Regions from separate parts of the Nocardia sp. NPDC052254 genome, predicted to be linked through region 2. Evidence: riboswitches for the same ligand, from Rfam matches in the RefSeq annotation. Region 2 holds a riboswitch; each other region holds the start of a gene.

Region 1 (7,479 bases), on a different contig from region 2:
GCCGGCTACGAGCGGGTCTTTCTCACCATCGGCCGTCAGGGCGTGGCGCATTTCGCCGGGCTGACCCGGCCGTGGTTCCTGATCCGCGCCATCGACCCGCCCACCGGAGAGGTTCCGCCGCATCATCTGCTGCTGCTCGCGCGCGGCCCGTTCACGGTGGACACCGAGTTCGAACTGCTGCGTGAGCACCGGATCGATGCGCTGGTCACCAAGGACAGCGGTGGTGGCCTGACCGAGGCGAAATTGATCGCCGCGCGGCGCCGGGGGATCCCGGTGATACTCGTCGATCGACCGCCGGTTCCCGCGGGTGCCGATCGCGCCGAAACCGTTGCCGCGGCGTGGCGATGGTTACGGCAGCGCAGCCAGATCTGAACATCTGCTCAGCGGTGGCCCACGCCCGTGGCGATCGGAGCCGCGACGCGACTCGGCGGCAGGGTGGTGATCACCGCTCGGCGGTCGCGGTCCGTATATCGGGGTTCGCGGGCGTGCCGTAGCGACGGGAGGTGAAAACCCTGGTGCCGTGCGGGGTGTCGACGACCGCGGTCGTGGAGGCGCCGATGATGAGCAGGGTGCGCATGTCGACGTCGCCGGGGTCCAGTTCAGCGAGGGTGGTGACCCGGACCGACTCGGCCGGGCCACCGACATCTCGGCCGAGCACCACGGGGGTGTCGGGGTCGCGATGTTCGAGGACCAGTTCACGCATGGCGGCGACCTGGTGGCGGCGCCGGCTGGAGGCCGGGTTGTAGATCGCGATCGCCATATCGGCGGCGGCGACGGCCGAAATGCGTTGTGCCACCGTCTCCCACGGCTTCAGGCGATCGGACAGGGAGATCATCGCGAAATCGTGTCCGAGCGGTGCGCCGATCCGGGAGGCGACCGCACTCGCGGCGGTCACCCCGGGCAGCACTCGCACGGGCACATCGCGCCATTGCGGGTCGGCGGATTCTTCGACGACCGCCGCGGCCATCGCGAAGACTCCCGGATCGCCCGAGGACACCACCACCACGCGGGCCCCGGATTTCGCGAGATCCAAGGCCATCGCGGCACGTTCGGATTCGACGCGGTTGTCGCTGAGGTGCCGGCGCTGCCCCGGCCGCACCGGAACGCGGTCGACGTAGGTGGTGTAGCCGACGATATCGGTGGCCGCCGCCAGCGCGCGGGTGACCTCCGGAGTGGTCCACTGGGGTGATCCGGGACCCAGGCCGACCACGACCACCTCACCGATCTCCGCGGTGTCGGCATCGCGCCCGTCCTGGGCGGTGGCGGGGCCGTCGGTGAACGGTATCTCGGTGGTCGGGGTGGGACCGGGGACCACGGTGATGGCGAAGTAGGGGACGTCGGCGTCGGAGACCTCGGCGGCGGGCAGGATCCGCTGCCGTCCGGTGCTGGCACGTTCGACGTAGTACGCGCCGGACAGTCTGCCCGAGTCCGAGAGCGCTTGCCGCACACCGGGATAGGTGCGGCCCAGTTTCATGATCGCCGCGGCGTCGCAATCGGCGAGCCGGGCCGCGAGCTGATCGGGCGGCATGGTCCCGGGCAGCACGGTCAGTACCTGCTCGCCCTCCACCAGCGGGGTGCCCAGTGCCGCCGACGCCGCGCTCACCGAGGTGATACCGGGAACGATCTCGGCAGGGAAGCGATCGGCGAGCCGTCGGTGCATGTGCATGTAGGAGCTGTAGAACAGCGGGTCGCCCGCCGCGAGCAGGGCCACTGTGCGGCCCGCGGCGAGATGGGCCGCGAGCACCTCGGCGGCCTGTTCGTAGAACTCGTCGATGGCGCCCTGATAGCCACCCGGATGATCGGTGGTCTCGGTGGTGACCGGATACACCAGATGTTCCTCGAGCTGGCCGTCATGCAGGTACGGCGCCGCGATGGACCGCGAGATGCTGCGGCCGTGGCGGGCGCTGTGGAAGGCGATGACATCGGCGGCCGCGATGATGCGAGCGGCCTTCACCGTCACCAGTTCCGGGTCGCCGGGCCCGAGCCCCACACCCCACAATTTCCCGGGAGCGACAGCTGCCGCGTCGTGCGCGGATTCCGTTCCGGGGCGCTGAGTTTCGCTCATTCCTGTTCGCTCGCGATCGCATTGAGGGCGGCCGCGGTGATCGCGCTGCCGCCGCGGCGGCCGTGCACGGTGAGGTATTCGACGCCGCCGTATTCGGCGAGGGCCCGCTTGGATTCGGCGGCGCCGATGAAGCCCACCGGAATCCCGAGGATCGCCGCGGGGCGGGGCGCGCCCGCGTCGAGCATGTCGAGCAGGTGGAACAGGGCGGTGGGCGCATTCCCGATCGCCACCACCGCGCCGCCGAGCCGTGTGCGCCACAGTTCCAGTGCCGCGGCCGATCTGGTGTTGCCCAGCCGCTGTGCCAGTTCGGGAACGCGCGGATCGGACAGCAGGCACAGCACGTCGTTGTCGGCGGGCAGACGCTTGCGGGTGACTCCGGAGGCGACCATCGTGGCATCGCACAGGATCGGCGCGCCGGCGCGCAGGGCGGTGCGCGCGGCCGTCACCACATCGGGGGTGTGCGAGATGTCGGTGGTGAGGTCGACCTGCCCGCAGGCGTGGATCATGCGCACCACGACCTGCGCGACGTCCGCCGGAAACCGGGCCAGATCGGCTTCGGCCCGAATGGTCGCGAACGACCGCCGATAGATCTCGGCCCCGTCGGTGAGGTAGCTGGTACGCACGTCGGACATGGGGTTCACCCTAGCGGTGGGAATGTGGCCCGCAGGCGGCAGCGTGCGTAACCACGGAGGGCCCGCGTGGACGCCGCTATCGGGTGCCGCGGTGGGAATGTGGCCCGCAGGCGGCAGCGTGCGTAATCATGAAGGGTCGCGTGGACGCCGCCATCGGGTGCCGCGGTGGGAACGCGGCCCTCGCCGGTGGGCCGCTCAGGGGCCGGTGATCCGGTAACCGCCGGGTTCGGCGACCACATCGGTGACCGCGCCGGGCGGGCGTCCGCAGCGGCGATCACACCCCGACCAGTGCTGACGTCCGGCCGCGACCACATGATCGGCGTCGATTCCGGTGCCGTCGGGTGCGGGCGCGCCGCCGGGGACGACCCGTCCGGACGCGACGGCCGCGGCGGCATCGGCGCGCACATCGGTGAGTGACTTCGCGCATCCGGGCCGCCCGGCACAGGCGGACATCAGCAGCCACGGTGAGGCCGCGTCGAAGATCAAGCCCATCGGCGCCAGTACCCGTACCACCTGTTCGGCGGTCCATTCGTCGAGATCCGCGAGCAGCAGACTACGCCAGGGGGTGATGACGATCGGATGTTCCACCGCCGCGAGGAATTCGGCGGTCCGGGCCGGCAGGGCGCCGAGCGGGACGGCCGCGCCCAATGCGATCCGATCGCCGGGCTGCGGTAGCCAGCCGATCGGAATGTCTTGTCGGGCAGTGAATTCCACCGGTGCGGCCGCCGGGCGCAGGGGTAGGTCATCGAGAATCCGCGCGGGCCCGTCGGCGATCTCGCGCAGCCGCCACCGCGCACCGCGCAGCCGCTGGAAGCTGTGCGCCGCCGCGAGGATCGTCGACACCGCCCGTCCGGCGGGGATCCGCGCGCCGGAATCAGCTCCGGCCAGCACGAGCGCGTATTCGCCGGGGCCGGTGGCGTGGATGCCGATGTCGCCGCCGAATCCGCTGACGTCCCCGCGCCCGTCGTCGAGGGTGAACAGGACCCGACCGGGCAGTTCGGCGAGTTCGGCCGCGGCCCGTAGCCCCGTGTCGAGCTCGGCCGCCAGCGGGCGCACATCGGCGATGCCGCCGATCCGGCCCGACAGTGGCGAGGCGACGATGTTGCGGACGCGCTCGTGTGTGGGTGAGGGCAGCAGACCGGCGGTGCCGAGCCGCTGTGCCAGCGCGGCCGCGTCGTGCATCTGGCGCAATTGCACATTGCCGCGTGAGGTCAGCTCGATGGTGCCGTCGCCGAGATCGGCCGCCGCGCTCGCCAGCGCCCGCAATTGATCGGGCGTCAGCACGCCGCCGGGCAGCCGGATCCGGGCCAGCGGGCCGTCCGCGGCCTGGTGCAAGCGGAGCACGCCGGGGCAGGAGTCGGGGGCGGATCGCGTCATGATCGTTCCAGCCTACGAGGCTCGCGCGGCGCCGGAAGGGGGCGCCGGTCAGTGACCGCGTCGCAGCATCGGCCGGGGATCGCGGGGCAGACCGCTGGAGTCGAAGGCGGGGCCGGGCCAGGAATCCGACAGCAGATTCGGGATGGCGTGGTGGGTGACCCGGTCGTGATGGGCTGTCGCGCCGAACAGGCTGATGCCGCCGATGAACGCCACCGCGCAGATGATCCCCGCCGTCAACGCCCAGCCCCGGTGTCCAGTACCGGCGGCGGTGAGGCCCATCGCCAGGGTCGCGAATCCGATCAGAACGCAGAAGTAGCTGGTCCAGGCCACGCGGCGATTACGCCGGACCCAACTCGGTGTATCGGACATTCCGATCACCGACCTTCCGGCCCGCTTCCACCGCGTGCGCGCATGACCAACTTCCACAGCCGTTCGTCGGCGTAGGTGTTGTCGAGCAGGTGCGGAGTCACATGCCGGTCGGCGCGATCACGGCGCACGGTGGACTCGAATACCAGCAATCCGAAGATCGCCACGACGGCACAGGCACCGGCGGCGACGAGCAGCAGCCCGCCACGCCCACCGGCCGCAGCGGCAAGAGCCATTGCCAGCAATGCCACAGCAATCATCATGCATACAATTCCCGACCAGGCGGCGAAGCGATTCCGCCTGGCCCATCCCGGTGAGTTTGGCATACACACAGCGTACGCCGGGGTCATGGTCTCGGATATGGCGATCGGCGTCGTTGTGGACCGCATTGCGTCCCAACGGAAACCACATCGAGATCTGCCACCGTGCGGGCGGAGCAGGGCTCGGAGCGGGCCGGGTGCGGCGGCGCGATAGCATCCGGGTTGCTCGCTCTACGAGGAATCCGGTGGAATTCCGGTGCGGTCGCGCCACTGTGACAGTCAGACCCTCCGGGCGGGCAGCCGAATCCGCGATGGGCGCGTCACCCGAGGAGAACTGTGATCCTGCTGCTGTCCACCTCCGACACCGATCTGCTGTCCGCGCGGGCCAGCGGCGCCGGCTACCGGCTGGGCAATCCGGCCCGGCTGCTGGTCGAGGACCTGCCTGAACTGCTGACCGGGGTCGATCTGATCGTGGTGCGGATCCTGGGCGGGCGCCGGGCCTGGGAGGAGGGCCTGGACGCGCTGCGGGCCAGTGGTATCGCCCTGGTCGCACTCGGTGGCGAGATGGCACCCGATGCCGAGTTGATGGAGTGCTCCACCGTTCCCGGCGGCGTCGCCGCGGACGCGCACAACTACCTTGCCGCCGGTGGCGCGGACAATCTGCGTCAGTTGCACAACTTCCTGTCCGACACGGTGCTGCTGACCGGTCACGGCTTCGAGCCGCCGGTGCAGCTGCCGTCCTGGGGTGAGCTCGAGCGGACGCCAGAGGCGTTGACCGGTAACGACTCTCGGATTCCGGGTCGCGTCCCGACGGTGGCCGTCCTGTACTACCGGGCACAGCATCTGGCCGGGAACACCGCCTATGTGGAGGCGCTGTGCACGGCGCTGGAACAGGCGGGTGCCCGGCCGCTGCCGCTGTACTGCGCGTCGCTGCGCAATGCCGAGCCGGAACTGATGGACACCCTGCGTGGGGCCGACGCCCTGGTGGTGACGGTGCTGGCGGCCGGTGGCACGAAACCCGCCACCGCCTCGGCGGGCGGTGACGACGAGGCCTGGGATATCGGCGCGCTGGCGGATCTGGATGTGCCGATCCTGCAGGGGTTGTGCCTGACCAGCGGGCGCGCCCAGTGGGAGGACAACGACGACGGCCTGTCGCCGCTGGATGTGGCCACCCAGGTCGCGGTGCCGGAATTCGACGGGCGCATCATCACGGTGCCGTTCTCGTTCAAGGAGTTCGACGCCGACGGATTGTCCGCCTACGTCCCCGATCCGGAGCGCGCGGCGCGGGTCGCGGGAATCGCGGTCCGCCATGCGCGCCTGCGGTATCTGCCCGCCGGACGGCGCCGGATCGCCCTGATGCTGTCCGCCTACCCGACCAAACATGCCCGCATCGGCAATGCCGTGGGCCTGGACACGCCCGCGAGCGCGATCCGATTGCTCACCGAGATGAGTTCGGCCGGTTACGATCTCGGCGATCCGGGTCAGGTGCCGGGGCTGCTCGAACGCGATGGCGACGCACTCATCCACGCGCTGATCGCGGCCGGCGGCCAGGATCAGGACTGGCTCAGTGCCGAACAGCTGGAAGGTAATCCGATCCGGATCGGCGCCCGGCAGTACGCGTCCTGGTTCGCGACCCTTCCCGAGCAGTTGCGCACCGCGGTGATCGAGGCGTGGGGACCGCCGCCGGGTGAGTTGTTCGTCGATCGCTCCGTCGATCCCGACGGCGAGATCGTCATCGCCGCACTGCGTTTCGGCAATATCGTGCTGCTGGTACAGCCGCCGCGCGGATTCGGCGAGAACCCGGTCGCGATCTACCACGATCCGGATCTGCCGCCGAGCCACCACTATCTGGCGGTCTATCGATGGCTGTCGGCGCCGGCCGAGGGCGGTGGCTTCGGTGCCGACGCCATGGTGCATCTGGGCAAGCACGGCAATCTGGAGTGGCTGCCCGGTAAGACCCTCGGCATGTCGGCGGCATGCGGGACCGATGCCGCGCTCGGCGATCTGCCGCTGATCTACCCGTTCCTGGTCAACGATCCCGGCGAGGGTACGCAGGCCAAGCGCCGCGCCCACGCCACCCTGGTCGATCATCTGATCCCGCCGATGGCCCGCGCGGAGACCTACGGCGATATCGCGCGCCTGGAGCAACTGCTCGATGAGCACGCCAACATCTCGACGCTGGACCCGGCCAAACTGCCGGCCATCCGCCAGCAGATCTGGACCCTCATGCGGGCCGCGAAGATGGACCACGATCTGGGCCTGGACGAACGGCCCGACGAGGAATCCTTCGACGACATGCTGCTGCACGTCGACGGCTGGCTGTGCGAGATCAAGGACGTCCAGATCCGCGACGGCCTGCACATCCTGGGGCAGGCGCCGGTCGGTGAGGGCGAACTGGACCTGGTGCTGGCCATGTTGCGCGCGCGTCAGCTCTGGGGCGGTGAGTTCGCGGTGCCCGGCCTCCGCGAGGCCCTGGGACTCGACGAGTCCGGTGCGGAGGTTCGCGAACGGGTCGACGCCGTCGAACAGCGGGCCCGTCGCCTGCTCGGTGAGTTGCAGGCCGCGGACTGGTCCGCGCGGGTCGCCGACGAACTCGTGGCCCGGCACGAACCGGAGGTCGCGAACCCGCAAACACTGGTCGAGGTCCTGCGTTTCGCCGCCACCGAAGTCGTGCCCCGGCTGCGGCAGACCGGCGTCGAGATCGGCCGCATCCTGCACGCTCTCGACGGCGGCTTCATTCCGGCCGGTCCGAGCGGTTCACCGCTGCGCGGGCTGATCA
Region 2 (7,479 bases):
CGGACTCATCGACGAGTACCAGTTGTTCGTCTCGCCGGTGGTACTCGGCGGCGGCACCCCGATGTTCCCGTCGCTGGACGAGCGCCTCCGACTCCGATTGACCGAGACGAGACATTTCGCCACCGTGGTGATGATGCGTTACCGCGCCGACTGAGGTCCGGTCCGTCAGCCGCCTGCCCACCGGTCAACGAACCGCCGCGTCCCGCCCTGTGCACTCACGCGGCGGTGAGCTTGGTGAGGAACCGGCCGAGGTGCGGGTCGGATTCCGGGAGTGCGCGCGAATCGAGGTCCCACCATTGCGCTTTCGAGAACTCGGCGGGATCGAGGTGGTAGGTGTGTGCGCGGTGACCTCGGACGACATACCACAGCGACACATCGCAATGTGAGTTGTCACCGACGGTCGTGGTGATGGTGAGGAACAGGGGAGCAGCACCCACCACGGTGAATTCGGCCTCGATGCCGATTTCCTCGGAGGCTTCGCGCACGGCGGCCTCGAGCGGATGTTCGCCCGGTTCGACATGTCCGCCCATCGGCAGCCACAGCCCCGACTTCACGTGCGAGCCGAGCAGCAGCGCCCGTTCGTCCGGGTCGACGACCACCACATAGGACACCAGATGCTGTGCGGGAGTGGCAGGCCGGGAGATGCGCCGGAAAATGTCATCGGTACCGGCGAGCCACGTCAGTGCCGTATCGATGTGGTGTAGTTCGATCGCATCGAGTGGCGAGATTCCCCGGATGAGCTGGGCGACAGCAACAGTGGCGGGACTCATGCTGCGACCATAGCGGCGAGCACCGACACCACTGCCCGCATATCCGCTGACTCGTGTCCCGAACCCGCCCATAGAGTGACACCCATGTGTGTCTCCGTCGCGCGTGCCGCGTTCACCGGCACCACCGTCTACTGCGGACGAGTCGACCATCCCTACCACGGGATGATTCACGTTCTCGGATACCAGAACACGGCCGTCGATCTGTCCGGCGGGGCCAACGCGATGCTGCTGCACGTGCCCGCCGCCGAGACCATGACGCGGGACAACTTCGTATCGGTCCAGCAGCACGGGGACGTGCTGCAACGGATGGTGGACGCGGTGGGTCCGGTCCCGGCGGCGAGCGCGCGGTCCGATGGCATCGACTGGATGGGTTCGGTTCCCCAGGTCCGAATTTTCGAGCACGACGTGTACACGGTGCTGCTCGCCGATGATCCGCGGGCGATTCCCGCGGCACTCGATCGCGTCCCCCGGCGCAGGCGGCCGCCGCTTCGACCCGAGCTGTTCACCTTCTACGCCGACCACTTCCCGAACCACACGATCGTGTTGTGCTGCTTCGACAATGCGGAGGCGGAAAGGGCCAAGCCACTGATGTTGTGGTTCGCACCCGCCGACCCCGATCTGCTCGTCGCTCCCGCATTGGACGCACACACCGGCGGTGCGCCCGACGTGCGCGATCCCGTCCCCGTCGACCACTGGGTCCTGTTCGGCAGCGATGAGACCCCGCCGGAATGGGGCCGGGCAGTGGATTATCCGGACGAGATGTCCCGGGGCTTGCGTTCCTATCTGCCGGACAATGTGATCGGGCGGTACTACGGCGACGGGCAGACGCTGCCCAACGGCGATTTCGCCATCGACCGCGGGGACATGTTGCGCGAGGATCCGGAGGAATGGATTCGCCGGGTCTCAGTCGGCTGAAGCGGGTTCGACCGTGCCCGAACGCTGTCCGGCGTCACACACCCTGATCAGGCAGATCGGGACGGAACGACACCACGGGATATCCCCGATCGGGGTCGGTGCCGATCTGGGCGCGCACCTGATACACCCGGCTGACCATGTCGGTGGTGATCACCTCGGCGGGCGCGCCGAAGCCGACGATGCGGCCACGGTCCAGGATCAGTACCCGGTCGCAGAACATCGCGGCCAGGTTGAGGTCGTGCAGCGCGATGTAGCAGGTCACCGGGAGCGCGGTCACCAGGGTGAGGAGATCGAGCTGATGGCGGATGTCGAGGTGGTTCGTCGGTTCGTCCAGCAGTAGCTCACGCGGTTGCTGGGCCAGCGCCCGCGCGATATGCGTGCGCTGGCGTTCGCCACCGGACAGCGTGTGCCAGCGGTTCTGTGCCTTGTCGGCCATCGCGGTGTGCGCCAACGCCTTTCGTACCGCCTCGGCATCACTGCCGGCATCGCCGCCGAACACCCCGCGATGGGGGATACGCCCGAGTGACACCACGTCTTCGACGGTGATGTCGATCTCGGTGTCGGCGTGCTGTTCGACGACCGCGACCCGGCGCGCGATCCGGTTGCGGCGCCAGCCGCTGATATCGGCGCCGTCGAGGAGTACCCGCCCGCCGTCGGGGCGGCCGATACCGCTGAGCAGGCGCAGCAGCGAGGATTTGCCCGAACCGTTCGGCCCGAGCACGCCGATGGTCTCGCCGACGGCGGGCTCGATGGTGACATCGTCGAGTACCAGGTTCCCGCCCCGCGTCCAACGCAGATGCTCCGCGCGCAATGTCATGCCATCGCTCGATTCCGTAGCAGCAGTGCGATGAACGCCGGAACGCCGATCAGCGCGGTCGCGACCCCGACGGGAACTTCGGTGGGCGCGAAGACGGTTCGCGCGGCCACATCGACCCAGACCGTGAAGATCGCGCCGGCCAGCACGGTCACCGGCAGCAATCGGCGGTGCCGCGGCCCGACGACCAGGCGTGCCGCGTGCGGCAGCACCAATCCGACGAATCCGATCGCACCGGCCGCGCTCACCAGGGCGGCGGTGATCAACGCGGTGACCGCGAGCAACAGCGCCCGCGTCGTCCGCACCGGAATACCCAATGCCGCCGCCGCGGACTCACCGAAGGTGAACGCGTCCAGCGCCGGGGCGCAGCTCAGGCAGATCACGAGTCCGGCACCCGTGATCGCCCCGCACACGGCGACGTCGTTCCAGTCCGCACCGGACAGCGAACCGAGCAGCCAGAACAACACGCCCCGGGTCTGTTCGGCATCGGCGCTGGACACCACGATGAACGAGGTGAGCGCCGAGAACAGCTGCGTCGCCGCGACACCGGCCAGAATGATGCGGGCCGTCCCGCCACCGACGGCGGCGGCGAGGATCAGCACCAGCGCGAACGCGGCGATCGCCCCGCCGAACGCGCCGGCGGTCAGCGAAATCGCCCCGCCGCCGAGACCGAGTACCGCCACCGCTACCGCGCCGGTCGACGCGCCGGAGGAGATGCCGAGTACGAACGGATCGGCCAGCGGATTGCGCAGCACCGACTGCATGATCGCACCACACAGCGCCAGCCCGGCGCCGCAGATCGCCGCGAGCAGCGTGCGGGGCAGTCGCAGCTCCCATACGATGCCCTCTTTGATCCGGCTGACGTGCGCCGCGTCGAATCCGAGGTGTTCGCCCACGACCGAATAGACCTCGCTCACCGACAGATCGGCCGGGCCGATGGTCAGCGTGATCGCGATCGAGACCACCAGCACCGCGAGCCCGGTCGCCAGCAGGACCGCGACCACCGGCACCCTGCGCCGGGCGATGGTCGCGGTCAGCGGACCGGTCCCCACTGCGCCAGCGCCGCCGCCACCTTCTCCACCCCGTCCACGGTGCGCAGCGATGGATTCAGATCGGCGCCGTTGACCACGACGAACCGTTTCTCCCGCACGGCAGCCATCCGCTGGGTGACCGGATGTGACTGCAGGAAGGCGATTTTGCTGTCGAGGCCGTCACCGTCGATCGTGCGCCGGCTCAGGTCGGCGAGCACCAGGGCGTCCGGATCACGGTCGGCGACGCTTTCCCAGCCGACCTGTGGCCATTCGTCGGTGGTGTCGGCGAAGACGTTGCTCGTACCGGTCGCGTCCGCGATGATTCCGGAGGAACCACAGCATCCGGCCATATACGGCGTGCGGATGTCGGAGAACCAGAATGCGAGGCGCACACCCGAGTTCTTCGTGGCCGCGGTGGCCGCGTCGAGGCGGCGCTGCAAGGACGCGATCAGCGTCTCGCCGCGATCGCTCACATCGAAGATCGCGGCCAGCTGACGGATTTCGGTGTAGACCGAGTCGATGCGCAGCGGTTCGGTGCGGCCGCCGTCGGCGTTCACACTCGAGGTCCGGCCTTCGCAGTCGGTCGGTGACAGATAGTTCGGCACCCCGAGCTGATCGAACCGGTCGCGGTCGGCCACGCCGCCGGTGCCCAGAGTGCCGCCGAAGGACGCGGCGACGAAATCGGGCTCGGCGCCGAGCACGGCCTCGAGCGACGGCTGATTCTCGGCCAGTCGCGGCACCTTCGCATTGGCGTCGGCCAGATCCGCGCGCACCGGGTCGGTCCAGGTGGCGGTGCCGGCCATCCGATCGGCCAGGCCCAGTGACAGCAGAATCTCCGTCGATCCCTGATTGAGCGAAACCGCCCGCCGCGGCGGCGCCTCGACGGTGACCGCCCGCCCGCAATTCTGGATCGTCAGGGGGAAACCGGCCCGGGACTCGGCGGGTGGGCCGGCGGTGTCGCCGCGGCCGGCGCACCCGGCGAGGCTCACCGTGACAAGCAGCGCGAACAGGGCACCGAGGTGCCGGATCACCGAACGCATGAGGCGTGAACTCCTTGATCAGGGCCCGGCCGCGGAGCCGTGAAAAGCGGTACCACGATCACCGAGTAGCCGGGCTCCGGCCCGAATCGAGCCGTTACCGTTGCGCGTCAGCCCCGGATTCACACCGGTGTTCCCTCGACGATCGCTGCCCAGATGCTACCGGTGGGATAAATGGACTTTTCGGACGGATGGCGTGCTGGCCACCGTCGCCGGATCAGCGCAGAGGTGGGTCGAGCCGGACTGCGGTGCCCGACACCCGGATCCGCTCCTGGCCCGGATCGAGCGTGACTTCCAGCAGTGAGGGCCGCCCCATGTCGTGGCCCTGGTGGAGGGTCAACCGGGCGTCGGGCGGGACCAGACCGAGCCGGCGGGCATATGCGCCGAAGGCGGCAGCGGCGGCGCCCGTGGCGGCGTCTTCGACGACGCCGCCGACAGGGAATGGGTCGCGGACGTGGAAGACCGTCGCGGATTGACGCCAGACCAGCTGCACCGTGGTCAGATCGAGCCGGCGCATCAGGGCGAGCAGGCGGTCGAAGTCGTAGTCCAGGTCGGCCAGTCGCTGTCGTGTGGCCGCCGCCAGCACGAGGTGGCGCACCCCCGCGTAGGCGATCTTCGGGGGCAGCGCGGCATCCAACTCCCGCTTCGCCCAGCCGAGTGCCGCCAGGGCTTCCGCGACATCCGCCGGGTCCGCCTCGTACACCCGCGGCGGCACGCTGGTGAGCGTGGCCTTCGGTATTCCGGCTTCCTCGTGGACGGTGACCGGCACCCGGCCCGCCCGGGTGTGCAGGTCGAAGTTCCCGGCGCCGAGCTTTTCGCCGAGCGCGATGGCGGCGGCCACGGTGGCGTGGCCGCAGAAGTCCACTTCCGCCTCGGGGCTGAAGAACCGGAGGGTGCAGGACCGGAGGTCGTCCGGGTCGGGACCCGGGGTGAGAAAGGCGGATTCCGAGTAACCGAGTGCGGCGGCGATGCCGAGCATCGTGGTGTCGTCGAGTCCGGCGGCGTCGAGTACGACGCCGGCGGGGTTGCCGCCGTGGGGGCTGGTCGCGAAGGCGGTGTAATGCAGGACGTTGTCGGTGATCGGGCTGTTCATGAGTGAGATCCCTTGTCGGAGAGTCAGATTGGGGAAATGTGGGCGAGCGGTCACCGGCGGCCGGGCGTGCCCCACCGTTGCCGCGAGGCGGACAGGGCGAGCAGGGTGCCGATGGCGAAGGCCGCTGCGGCAAGGGCCGCCGAGAGCCGTAGACCGGGGATGAAGTCGCCGGCGGCGGCGAGTGTGCCGAACAGCGCGACGCCGACGGTGCTCCCGACCTGGCGGGAGACGTTGAAGACGGCGGCCGCGATGCCCGCCCCCGACGCCGGAGCCGCGTCGATGATCGCCGCGGTGGCGGCCAGGGCGGTCGTGGTCTGGCCGAGACCCGTGGCGATCAGGGCGAACAACAGCGCCCAGTAGGGAGTGTGCGGTCCGGCGACCAGCCAGCCGAGGAAGCCGGCGGTGCCCAGCGCCAGACCCGCGGCCATCGGGACGTACGGGCCGGTGCGGGCGACGATCCGGCTGAACAGCGGGGCGGCGATCAACCCCATGCACACCGATGGCAGCAGGGCGAAGCCGGTGGCCAGGGCGCCCAGACCGCGCTCCTGCTGGAAGTACAGAGTGCTCAGGAAGAGCATGCCGTAATAGCCGAGACTGATCAGCAGCCCGATCACGGCGGTGCCGGTGAATGCTCGGGAGCCGAACAGCGACGGGGGGAGCAGCGGCGCACGGCCGTCCGCCCGCTGCTCCAGGGCGCGCTCGACCAGGGCGAAGGCGATCAGCGCGGCGGCGCCGAGGCCGAAGGCGGCCAGGACCGGCGCGGCCGTCCAGCCGCGTGTGCTCGCCTCGTTGAGGCCGAAGGCCGAGGCGACGAGCCCGACGACGCCGAGTATCTGCCCCAGCGGGTCCATCCGGCGAGCTCCTGCCGTGCGGGAGCGGGCGCGCAGGTGACGCCGGGTGAGGAAAATGGCGAGGGCGCCGACGGGCAGATTCAGCCAGAACACGAAGCGCCAGTCGAACGCGGAGACCAGAATTCCGCCGACGACCGGACCGGCGCCGAACGCGACGGAGGCGACCGCGCCCCAGAGGGCGACCGCCCGGGCCCGCACCGTGCGATCGGGGTAGGTGGCCTGCAGAAGTGCGAGTGACGCGGGTACGAGTAGCGCGGCGCCCACACCCTGCGCGAGCCGCCCCGCCACCAGCAGGCCGACGGAGGTGGCGAGGCCGCAGACCACCGACGCGGTGGTGAAGACCCCGAGGCCGGTGAGAAAGATCCGGCGGTGCCCGAACCGATCGGCGAGGCCGCCGCCGAGCAGGAGCAGCGCCGCGAAGACGGTGCTGTAGCCGTCGACGATCCACTGCAGGGCGGCGGCTCGGGCGCCGAGAGAAAGGCGGATATCCGGGAGGGCGACATTGACCACCGTCACGTCGAGCATCACCAGGAAGTAGCCGAGGCTGAGCGCGACCAGCGGGGCCACTGCGAGTCGTGGGTGATCCGTGCCGGAAGGTGTGGCCGGCCGGAGTCTTTCGGCGGCGCGCCCGGGTCGGGCGGCGAGGTCCGTGGGGGTCATGGAAAAAATCATCGACCCCGGACACTTCGTCAGCCATCAAAGTGTCGCCGTTCTACGCTGTGGTCATGCCGGATCCGCACCCGCTCAAGCATCAGACCGACATCGCCCGCGCCGCCGCGCTGATCGCCGATCCTTCGCGGGCCGTCATGCTCAAATGCCTGGCCGACGGCCGCGCCCTGCCCGCGAGTGCGCTGGCGGCCGAGGCCGGGGTCAGCGCGGCGACGGCGAGCGTGCACCTGGCCAAGCTGGTGGCGGGCGGGTTCGTCACGGTCGCGCGGCAGGGGCGGCATCGCTACTACCGGCTCGCG
Region 3 (7,479 bases), on a different contig from region 2:
TTCCGAAGGCATCACCCCGCATCTGCTGGTCATGACCGCGACCCCCATCCCGCGTACCATCGCGATGACCACACTCGGCGATCTCGAGACCTCCACCCTCACCGAACTGCCACGCGGACGCTCGCCCATCACCACCCGGGTGGTCCCGGCCCGGATGAAGCCCGCGTGGGTCGATCGCGCTTGGGAACGCATCCGCGAGGAGGTGTCCGAGGGCCGCCAGGCGTATGTGGTGTGCTCGCGCATCGGCGATGAGGAAGACGAGAACGGCAAGCCGAAGGCCAAGGGCCGCAAGCGAACCGCCGAACCCGATACCGGTGAGGGGCCCACCACCCACGCCGCCGTCGAGGTCTACGACACGCTGCGCACCGGTGCGCTGGCCGATCTGCGCCTCGGGCTGCTGCACGGCCGATTGCCCACCGACGACAAGGATCGGGTGATGCGCTCGTTCAACGACGGCGACATCGATGTCCTGGTGTGCACCACGGTCGTCGAGGTCGGCGTCGACGTGCCGAATGCCACAGTGATGGTGATCGTGGACGCCGACCGCTTCGGTGTCAGCCAGCTGCATCAGCTGCGCGGCCGGGTGGGGCGCGGTAAGGATCCCGGCCTGTGCCTGCTCATCACCGAGACCTCCCCGATGGGAACCGCGATGGCGCGCCTGGAGTCGGTGTCGGCGACGCTGGACGGATTCGAACTCTCCGTACTGGATCTGCGTCAGCGCCGCGAGGGCGATGTACTGGGCTCGGCACAGTCGGGTACCGCGCGCAGCCTGAGGCTGCTGTCCCTGCTCGACGATCTCGAAGTCATCACCGCAGCACAGGTTCTGGCGCGCGAGGTCGTGGACGCCGATCCGGGCCTGACGGGTCACCCTGGCCTGGCGAGCATGATGCACGCGGCCGTCGACTCCGAGCGCCTGGAATATCTGGCCAAATCCTGACCGACTACCGGACCGCCGGGGGATAGGGCAGATCGACACTGGTGTTCTCGGTGACCGCCAGCGGACGGCCGATCTGCGGGAATGCCCGCTGCGGACAGGCCGGGCGTTCACACACCTTGCAGCCGGCGCCGATCGGTACCGCCGCCGTGGGTTCGTCGAGCTGCAGGCCCTTCGAATACACCAGCTGGTCGGCGTATTCGATATCGCAGCCGAGACCGACCGCGAATTCCTTGGTGGCCGTGCCGAATCCCTGCTGACCGGGATGAGTGGTCCGGGCGATCCAGAGATAGCGGCGCCCGTCCGGCATGGCGGCGACCTGGGTGAGGATGCGGCCGGGGTGGGAGAACGCCTCGTGCACCACCCACAGCGGGCAGCTGCCGCCCACACGCGAGAAGTGGAAGGCCGTGGCGGACTGGCGCTTGGAGATGTTTCCGGCCCGATCGGTGCGGACGAAGAAGAACGGCACACCGCGCTGCCCCTGCCGCTGCAGGGTGCTGAGCCGATGGCAGACCGTTTCGAAGCCGACCTCGAAACGCAACGACAGCAGATCGATGTCGTAGGCGAGTTCCTCGGCCGACCGGAGAAACCGCCCGTACGGCAGGACCAGCGCACCCGCGAAGTAGTTGGCCAGCCCCACCCGCGCGAGTGCGCGCGATTCACCGACCAGTGAGGGGGTGGCGTCGAGCACCTCGTCGAGCAGCCGGCCGTGCAACAGGAATGCCAGGGTGGTGGCGATCTGGAAGGCCCGCTGTCCGGGCCGCAGGCGCCGGGCCAGGGTGAGAGTGCGGGTTTCGTGGTCGTAGCGGCGCTTCGGAACGCCCGGATCCGCGCCGTCACCGCGCACCAGCACCGTGACGCCGGCCCGTTCCTCGGCGACCCGAGCCAACTGCCGATCGATCGACCCGATACTCAGCCCGCACTCGTCGAACAGCCGCTCGGCCGCCAGATCCAGCTGCGGGATGTGATTGTGGTGGTCGTAGAAGAAGTCGCGCACATCCTCGTAGGGCATCGGCACACCGGGGGCACCGGCCGGCGTGGCCACCCTGGACGACAGCAGGTCGAATTGATCGGTGGTCGCCCGCAGTCTGCGGTGCATGGCGACGATGGTCTTGGCGATTTCGGGCAGCCGGGTCGCGAGATCCTCCACCTCGGCCGCGGGGGGCGCCGTGCCGCCGGCCGCCTCCACCAGCACCTCGTGCAGATCCGACACCAGCCGGGCATCGGAATCGGCGGCGAAGAACTGCACATCCAGATCGAAGGTCGAATTCAATTTCAGCAGAACAGGAATGGTGAGTGGCCGCTGGTCGCGTTCGAGCTGATTGAGATAGCTGGGCGAAAGCTCCAACGACTTGGCCAGGGCGGCCTGAGTCATTCGTCGTTCTTCGCGCAACCGCCGTAACCGGGCACCCGCATACATCTTGCGCACGCCGGAGATGGTACCCACCAACCTTCGCAATCATTGCAATTTCGCCGGGTGTGGGCGATCCAGGGCCCTGGGCACAGGGGTATTTGATCTACATAAGCCCTGCGTATTGTGCGAAGTGCGGGGGATTCGACGAACGTGAACAAGTGCGCGGCGCGGTCGTGTCGCCGCCCCCGCAATCATCCGGCACACGGCCGGTGCGTCGCTGCTGACCCGATGCCGGCATCCGGATCGCCCGGTCGGCGACCCGGATGCGCCGGGTCGCCGACCGGTACGGGTCAGCGCACCAGCTGGGCGGCGTTCACCATGTTGCGCAGCGAGGCCTCCACCTCGGTGCGGCCGCGGGTCTTGAGCCCGCAGTCGGGATTGACCCACAGCCGTTCGGCGGGAACGGCTTTCATCGCCTCGCGCAGGGAGGTCTCGATCTCGGACACACTCGGAACCCGGGGCGAGTGGATGTCGTAGACACCCGGCCCGATCCCCAGGGCGTAACCGACGGCATTGAGGTCGTCGAGAATCTCCATGTGCGAGCGTGCCGCCTCCACGGAGGTGACATCGGCATCCAAAGCCGCGATGGCGCCGATGATCTCACCGAATTCGGAGTAGCACAGATGGGTGTGGATCTGGGTGTCGTCGCGAACACCGCTGGTGGCCAGGCGGAATGCGGTCACCGCCCAGTCCAGGTACTGCTGCTGATCGCCACGCCGCAGCGGCAGCAGTTCTCGCAACGCGGGCTCGTCGACCTGGACCACCCGGATGCCGGCGGCCTCGAGGTCGACGGTTTCGTCCCGGATCGCCAGTGCGACCTGCCGCGCGGTATCGGCCAGCGGCTGATCATCGCGCACGAACGACCAGGCCAGGATGGTGACCGGACCGGTCAGCATGCCCTTGACCGGCTTCTGCGTGAGCGACTGGGCGTAGGTGATCCATTCCACCGTCATCGGCGCGGTGCGCACCACATCGCCGAAGAGGATCGGGGGCCGCACGCAGCGGGTGCCGTAGGACTGCACCCACCCGTTGTGGGTCGCGGCGAAGCCGTCGAGCTGCTCGGCGAAGTACTGCACCATGTCATTGCGCTCGGGCTCGCCGTGCACGAGCACATCGAGACCCAGATCTTCTTGCAGCGCAATGACATCGGCGACCTCGGCACGCATCTGTTCCTGATACTGCGCGTCGGTGATCTCACCCGAACGCAGTGCGGCGCGGGCGGTACGGATCGCCGTGGTCTGCGGGTAGGAGCCGATCGTGGTGGTCGGCAGCAGCGGCAGGCGCAGATGTTCGCGCTGCAGCTCCCGGCGCCGATCCGCCGGGGCGCGCCCGGTGTCCCCGTCGTCGAGGCCGGCCAGGCGGGTGCGGACGGCCTCGTTACGCAGTCGCGGATCCGCGCGCCGGCTCTCGATGGCGGCGCGTGCCTCGGCGAGCTCGGCGGCGACGGACTCGGTACCCGCGCCGATCGCCTCGGCCAGGATCCGGACCTCGGTGATCTTCTCCGCACCGAAGGCCAGCCAGGTCCGCAGGACCGGATCCAGATCGGGTTCGGCGGCCAGCGAATACGGCACGTGCAGCAGCGAACTCGAGGACGAGACCGCCAGCGTCCCGGACGATCCCAGCAGAGTGCCCAGTTCGCCGAGCGCCGACTCCAGATCGGTGCGCCAGATGTTGCGGCCGTCCACGACGCCGGCGACGACGAGCTTGCCCGCCAGCGCCGGGATCGCCGCCACCTCGGAAACCGTGGCGCCGGAACGGAAGTCGAGTGCGACACCCTCGATCTCGGTGGCCGCCAGTGCGCCCAGAGCGGGGCCCGGTGAGCCGAAGTAGGTGGCCACCAGGATCTTCGGGCGATGTGTCGCCGCCGCGAGTTCGGCATAGGTGCTACGCACCGTCTGGACCTCGGCGTCGGACAGATCGCGTACGAGTGCGGGCTCGTCGATCTGCACCCAGCCGGCGCCGGCGTCGGCCAGCTGTCCCAGTAGATCGCGGTAGAGCGGAATCAGCTCACCCAGCCGATCCGCCGGCGCGACCCCGTCGACTCCCTTGGACAGTGCCAGGAAGGTCAGCGGGCCGATCACCACCGGCCGGGCGTTCACCCCCAGTTCCTGGGCCTCGGCCAATTCGGCCAGCAGCTTCGACGGATCGAGTGCGAACTGGGTGTCCGGGCCGATCTCGGGGACCAGATAGTGGTAGTTGGTGTCGAACCACTTGGTCATCTCCAGGGGTTCGATCCCGTCGGCGCCGCGAGCGGCGGCGAAGTAGCGATCCAGCGGATCGGCGATGCCGGCGACTCGCGAGGGCAGCGCGCCCAGCAGGACAGCGGTGTCGAGCATCTGGTCGTAGTGGGAGAAGGTACCCACCGGTACGGAATCGAGCCCGGCGGCCTGAGCGGCGGTCAGTCCCTCGGTGCGCAGTGTGCGGCCGACCGAGGTCAGTTCGGCGGCGTCCATCCGCCCGGCCCAATAGCCTTCGATGGCGCGTTTGAGCTCGCGCCGTGGCCCGATGCGCGGCAGGCCCAGGACCGTCGCGGTGAAATGTTGCGCGGTCGGATGGTGATTGTCTGTGACGGTCACGGTGTTCTCCAGTAGTGGAAGTCACGGGACACCGCCGCAAGGACGGACGGAGCCCACACACCTGGCCGCACCGAGGTCCGGCCCACCGGGTCCGCCCGCCCGATCCACGAGGCGGTGACCGCCGGATACGGCGTATCCGGCACAACCGGCAGGTCTTCGGACTCACAGGCATCGGTCGGGGACCGGTCCGGAGATGCGCCCCGGATATCGCCTACTGGCCGTCGCTTCCCGGAAGATTCCAGTGCTCATGACGGCGTTCGTTCCTGTTCACCGCTGCGGGACAGTCCCGGGTTCCCACCGGGTTCCCTCTTCGCCGGTCCGCGAGGACCGGTGTCGACGCTGCACGCGACGCTCGGGGCTCCAACTCGTCGACGGCAGCGAACCAGCTGCGCCGTCCAGGGTAATCCACGCGAGTGATCGGTCGTCGCCGGGAGTGCCCGGATGTTACGGCCGCGACAACACAACTTCGCAGATTCCCGGGGCCGCTCTGTGAGGATGGCTGCGAAGCCGTATTCGCTGTTCGTGCCCGCTCAGCGGCCGGGTACCTTGGTCGAATGTTCTCCAAAGTGCTGGTCGCCAACCGCGGGGAAATCGCCATTCGCGCCTTCCGTGCCGCATACGAGCTGGGCATCGGCACCGTGGCGGTTTTCCCCTATGAAGACCGCAATTCGGTGCATCGCCTGAAGGCCGACGAGTCGTATCAGATCGGGGTGCCCGGACATCCGGTGCGCGCTTATCTGTCGATTCCCGAAATCGTGAGTGCGGCGAAATCGGCCGGTGCCGATGCCGTCTATCCGGGGTACGGGTTCCTGTCGGAGAATCCGGATCTGGCCGCCGCCTGCGCGGCGGAGGGAATCACCTTCATCGGGCCGTCGGCCGAGGTGCTCGAGCTGACCGGCAACAAGGCGCGCGCCATTGCCGCGGCCCGGGCCGCGGGTCTGCCGGTGCTCAACTCCAGCGAGCCCTCGGCGGACGTCGCCGAGTTGCTGACGGCATCGGAGTCGATGGAGTTCCCGGTCTTCGTCAAGGCGGTCGCCGGTGGTGGTGGTCGCGGTATGCGCCGGGTCGCCGATCGGGTCCAGTTGCGCGAGGCCATCGAGGCCGCGATGCGCGAGGCGGAGTCGGCCTTCGGTGATCCGACTGTGTTCCTCGAGCAGGCGGTGATCGATCCGCGTCACATCGAGGTCCAGATTCTGGCGGATCAGCACGGCAACGTGATGCACCTGTTCGAGCGGGACTGCTCGCTGCAGCGCCGGCACCAGAAGGTGATCGAACTCGCGCCCGCGCCGAATCTCGACCCCGCACTGCGCGAGCGGATCTGCGCGGACGCGGTGGCCTTCGCCCGCCAGATCGGTTACTCCTGTGCGGGCACCGTGGAATTCCTGCTCGACGAGCGCGGACAGCATGTGTTCATCGAGATGAATCCGCGTATCCAGGTCGAGCACACGGTGACCGAGGAGATCACCGATGTCGATCTCGTGCAGTCACAGCTGCGCATCGCCGCCGGAGAGACCCTGACCGATCTGGGCCTGAGCCAGGACAGCGTCTCGATTCACGGTGCGGCGCTGCAGTGCCGGATCACCACCGAGGATCCGGCCAACGGCTTCCGGCCCGACACCGGCCGCATCACCGCCTACCGCAGTCCGGGCGGTGGTGGTATCCGGCTCGACGGCGGCGCGAATCTGGGTGCGGAGGTGGGCGCGCACTTCGACTCGATGCTGGTGAAGCTGACCTGCCGCGGCCGCGACTTCGACCAGGCCGTGGCGCGGGCCCGGCGTGCGGTGGCGGAGTTCCGGATTCGCGGCGTGGCCACCAATATTCCGTTCCTGCAGGCCGTCCTCGACGATCCGGATTTCCGGGCGGGGCGGATCACCACCTCGTTCATCGGCGAGCGGCCACAGCTGCTGACCCAGCGTGGATCCGCCGACCGCGGCACCCGCATCCTGCGCTATCTGGCGGATGTGACGGTGAACAAGCCGCACGGAGAACGGCGGACGGCGGTGTATCCGCACGACAAACTGCCCGCGATCGATCTGAGCGCCGCGCCGCCGGACGGCACCCGTCAGCGTCTGCTGACCCTGGGACCCGAGGGTTTCGCTCGCTGGCTGCGCGAGCGCGACGCGGTCGGGGTCACCGACACCACTTTCCGTGACGCGCATCAGTCGCTGCTGGCCACTCGGGTGCGGACTCGCGGCCTGCTGCAGGTCGCCGGGCACGTGGCGCGGATGACGCCGGAGTTGCTGTCGGTGGAGTGCTGGGGCGGCGCGACCTACGATGTGGCGCTTCGGTTCCTGTACGAAGATCCCTGGGAGCGCCTTGCCGCGTTGCGGGAGGCGATCCCGAACATCTGCCTGCAGATGCTGCTGCGTGGCCGCAACACCGTCGGCTACACCCCGTATCCGGAACAGGTGACCCGCGCGTTCGTGCAAGAGGCCACCGATACGGGCATTGATATCTTCCGGATCTTCGACGCACTCAACAATGTCGACCAGATGCGTCCCGCGATCGACGCGGTCCGCGAAACCGGTACGGCGGTGGCCGAAGTCGCGCTGTCC

Evidence for each region. A riboswitch is a leader RNA that binds a small molecule or an ion and turns the genes downstream of it on or off. The one in region 2 is predicted to bind cobalamin.
Region 1: it holds a riboswitch for cobalamin, as region 2 does, so the genes downstream of both, cobN (cobaltochelatase subunit CobN) here and AB0L57_RS30805 (ABC transporter substrate-binding protein) in region 2, are expected to answer to the same signal.
Region 3: it holds a riboswitch for cobalamin, as region 2 does, so the genes downstream of both, metE (5-methyltetrahydropteroyltriglutamate--homocysteine S-methyltransferase) here and AB0L57_RS30805 (ABC transporter substrate-binding protein) in region 2, are expected to answer to the same signal.

The regions. Positions count from the first base shown of each region.
Region 1 is NZ_JBFAUW010000008.1:231,460-238,938, forward strand. It holds gene AB0L57_RS21455 (cobalt-precorrin-6A reductase) at 1-372, shown strand, start outside; gene AB0L57_RS21460 (precorrin-2 C(20)-methyltransferase) at 443-2,065, opposite strand; gene AB0L57_RS21465 (precorrin-8X methylmutase) at 2,062-2,697, opposite strand; gene cobG (precorrin-3B synthase) at 2,893-4,074, opposite strand; gene AB0L57_RS21475 (hypothetical protein) at 4,123-4,443, opposite strand; gene AB0L57_RS21480 (hypothetical protein) at 4,449-4,691, opposite strand; cobalamin riboswitch at 4,884-5,008, shown strand; gene cobN (cobaltochelatase subunit CobN) at 5,037-7,479, shown strand, end outside.
Region 2 is NZ_JBFAUW010000021.1:67,492-74,970, forward strand. It holds gene AB0L57_RS30780 (dihydrofolate reductase family protein) at 1-154, shown strand, start outside; gene AB0L57_RS30785 (NUDIX domain-containing protein) at 216-770, opposite strand; gene AB0L57_RS30790 (hypothetical protein) at 855-1,685, shown strand; gene AB0L57_RS30795 (ATP-binding cassette domain-containing protein) at 1,720-2,502, opposite strand; gene AB0L57_RS30800 (iron chelate uptake ABC transporter family permease subunit) at 2,499-3,503, opposite strand; gene AB0L57_RS30805 (ABC transporter substrate-binding protein) at 3,533-4,570, opposite strand; cobalamin riboswitch at 4,620-4,746, opposite strand; gene AB0L57_RS30810 (PhzF family phenazine biosynthesis isomerase) at 4,785-5,660, opposite strand; gene AB0L57_RS30815 (MFS transporter) at 5,711-7,171, opposite strand; gene AB0L57_RS30820 (helix-turn-helix transcriptional regulator) at 7,237-7,479, shown strand, end outside.
Region 3 is NZ_JBFAUW010000003.1:506,965-514,443, forward strand. It holds gene recG (ATP-dependent DNA helicase RecG) at 1-937, shown strand, start outside; gene AB0L57_RS11025 (short-chain fatty acyl-CoA regulator family protein) at 942-2,363, opposite strand; gene metE (5-methyltetrahydropteroyltriglutamate--homocysteine S-methyltransferase) at 2,639-4,924, opposite strand; cobalamin riboswitch at 5,054-5,271, opposite strand; gene AB0L57_RS11035 (pyruvate carboxylase) at 5,479-7,479, shown strand, end outside.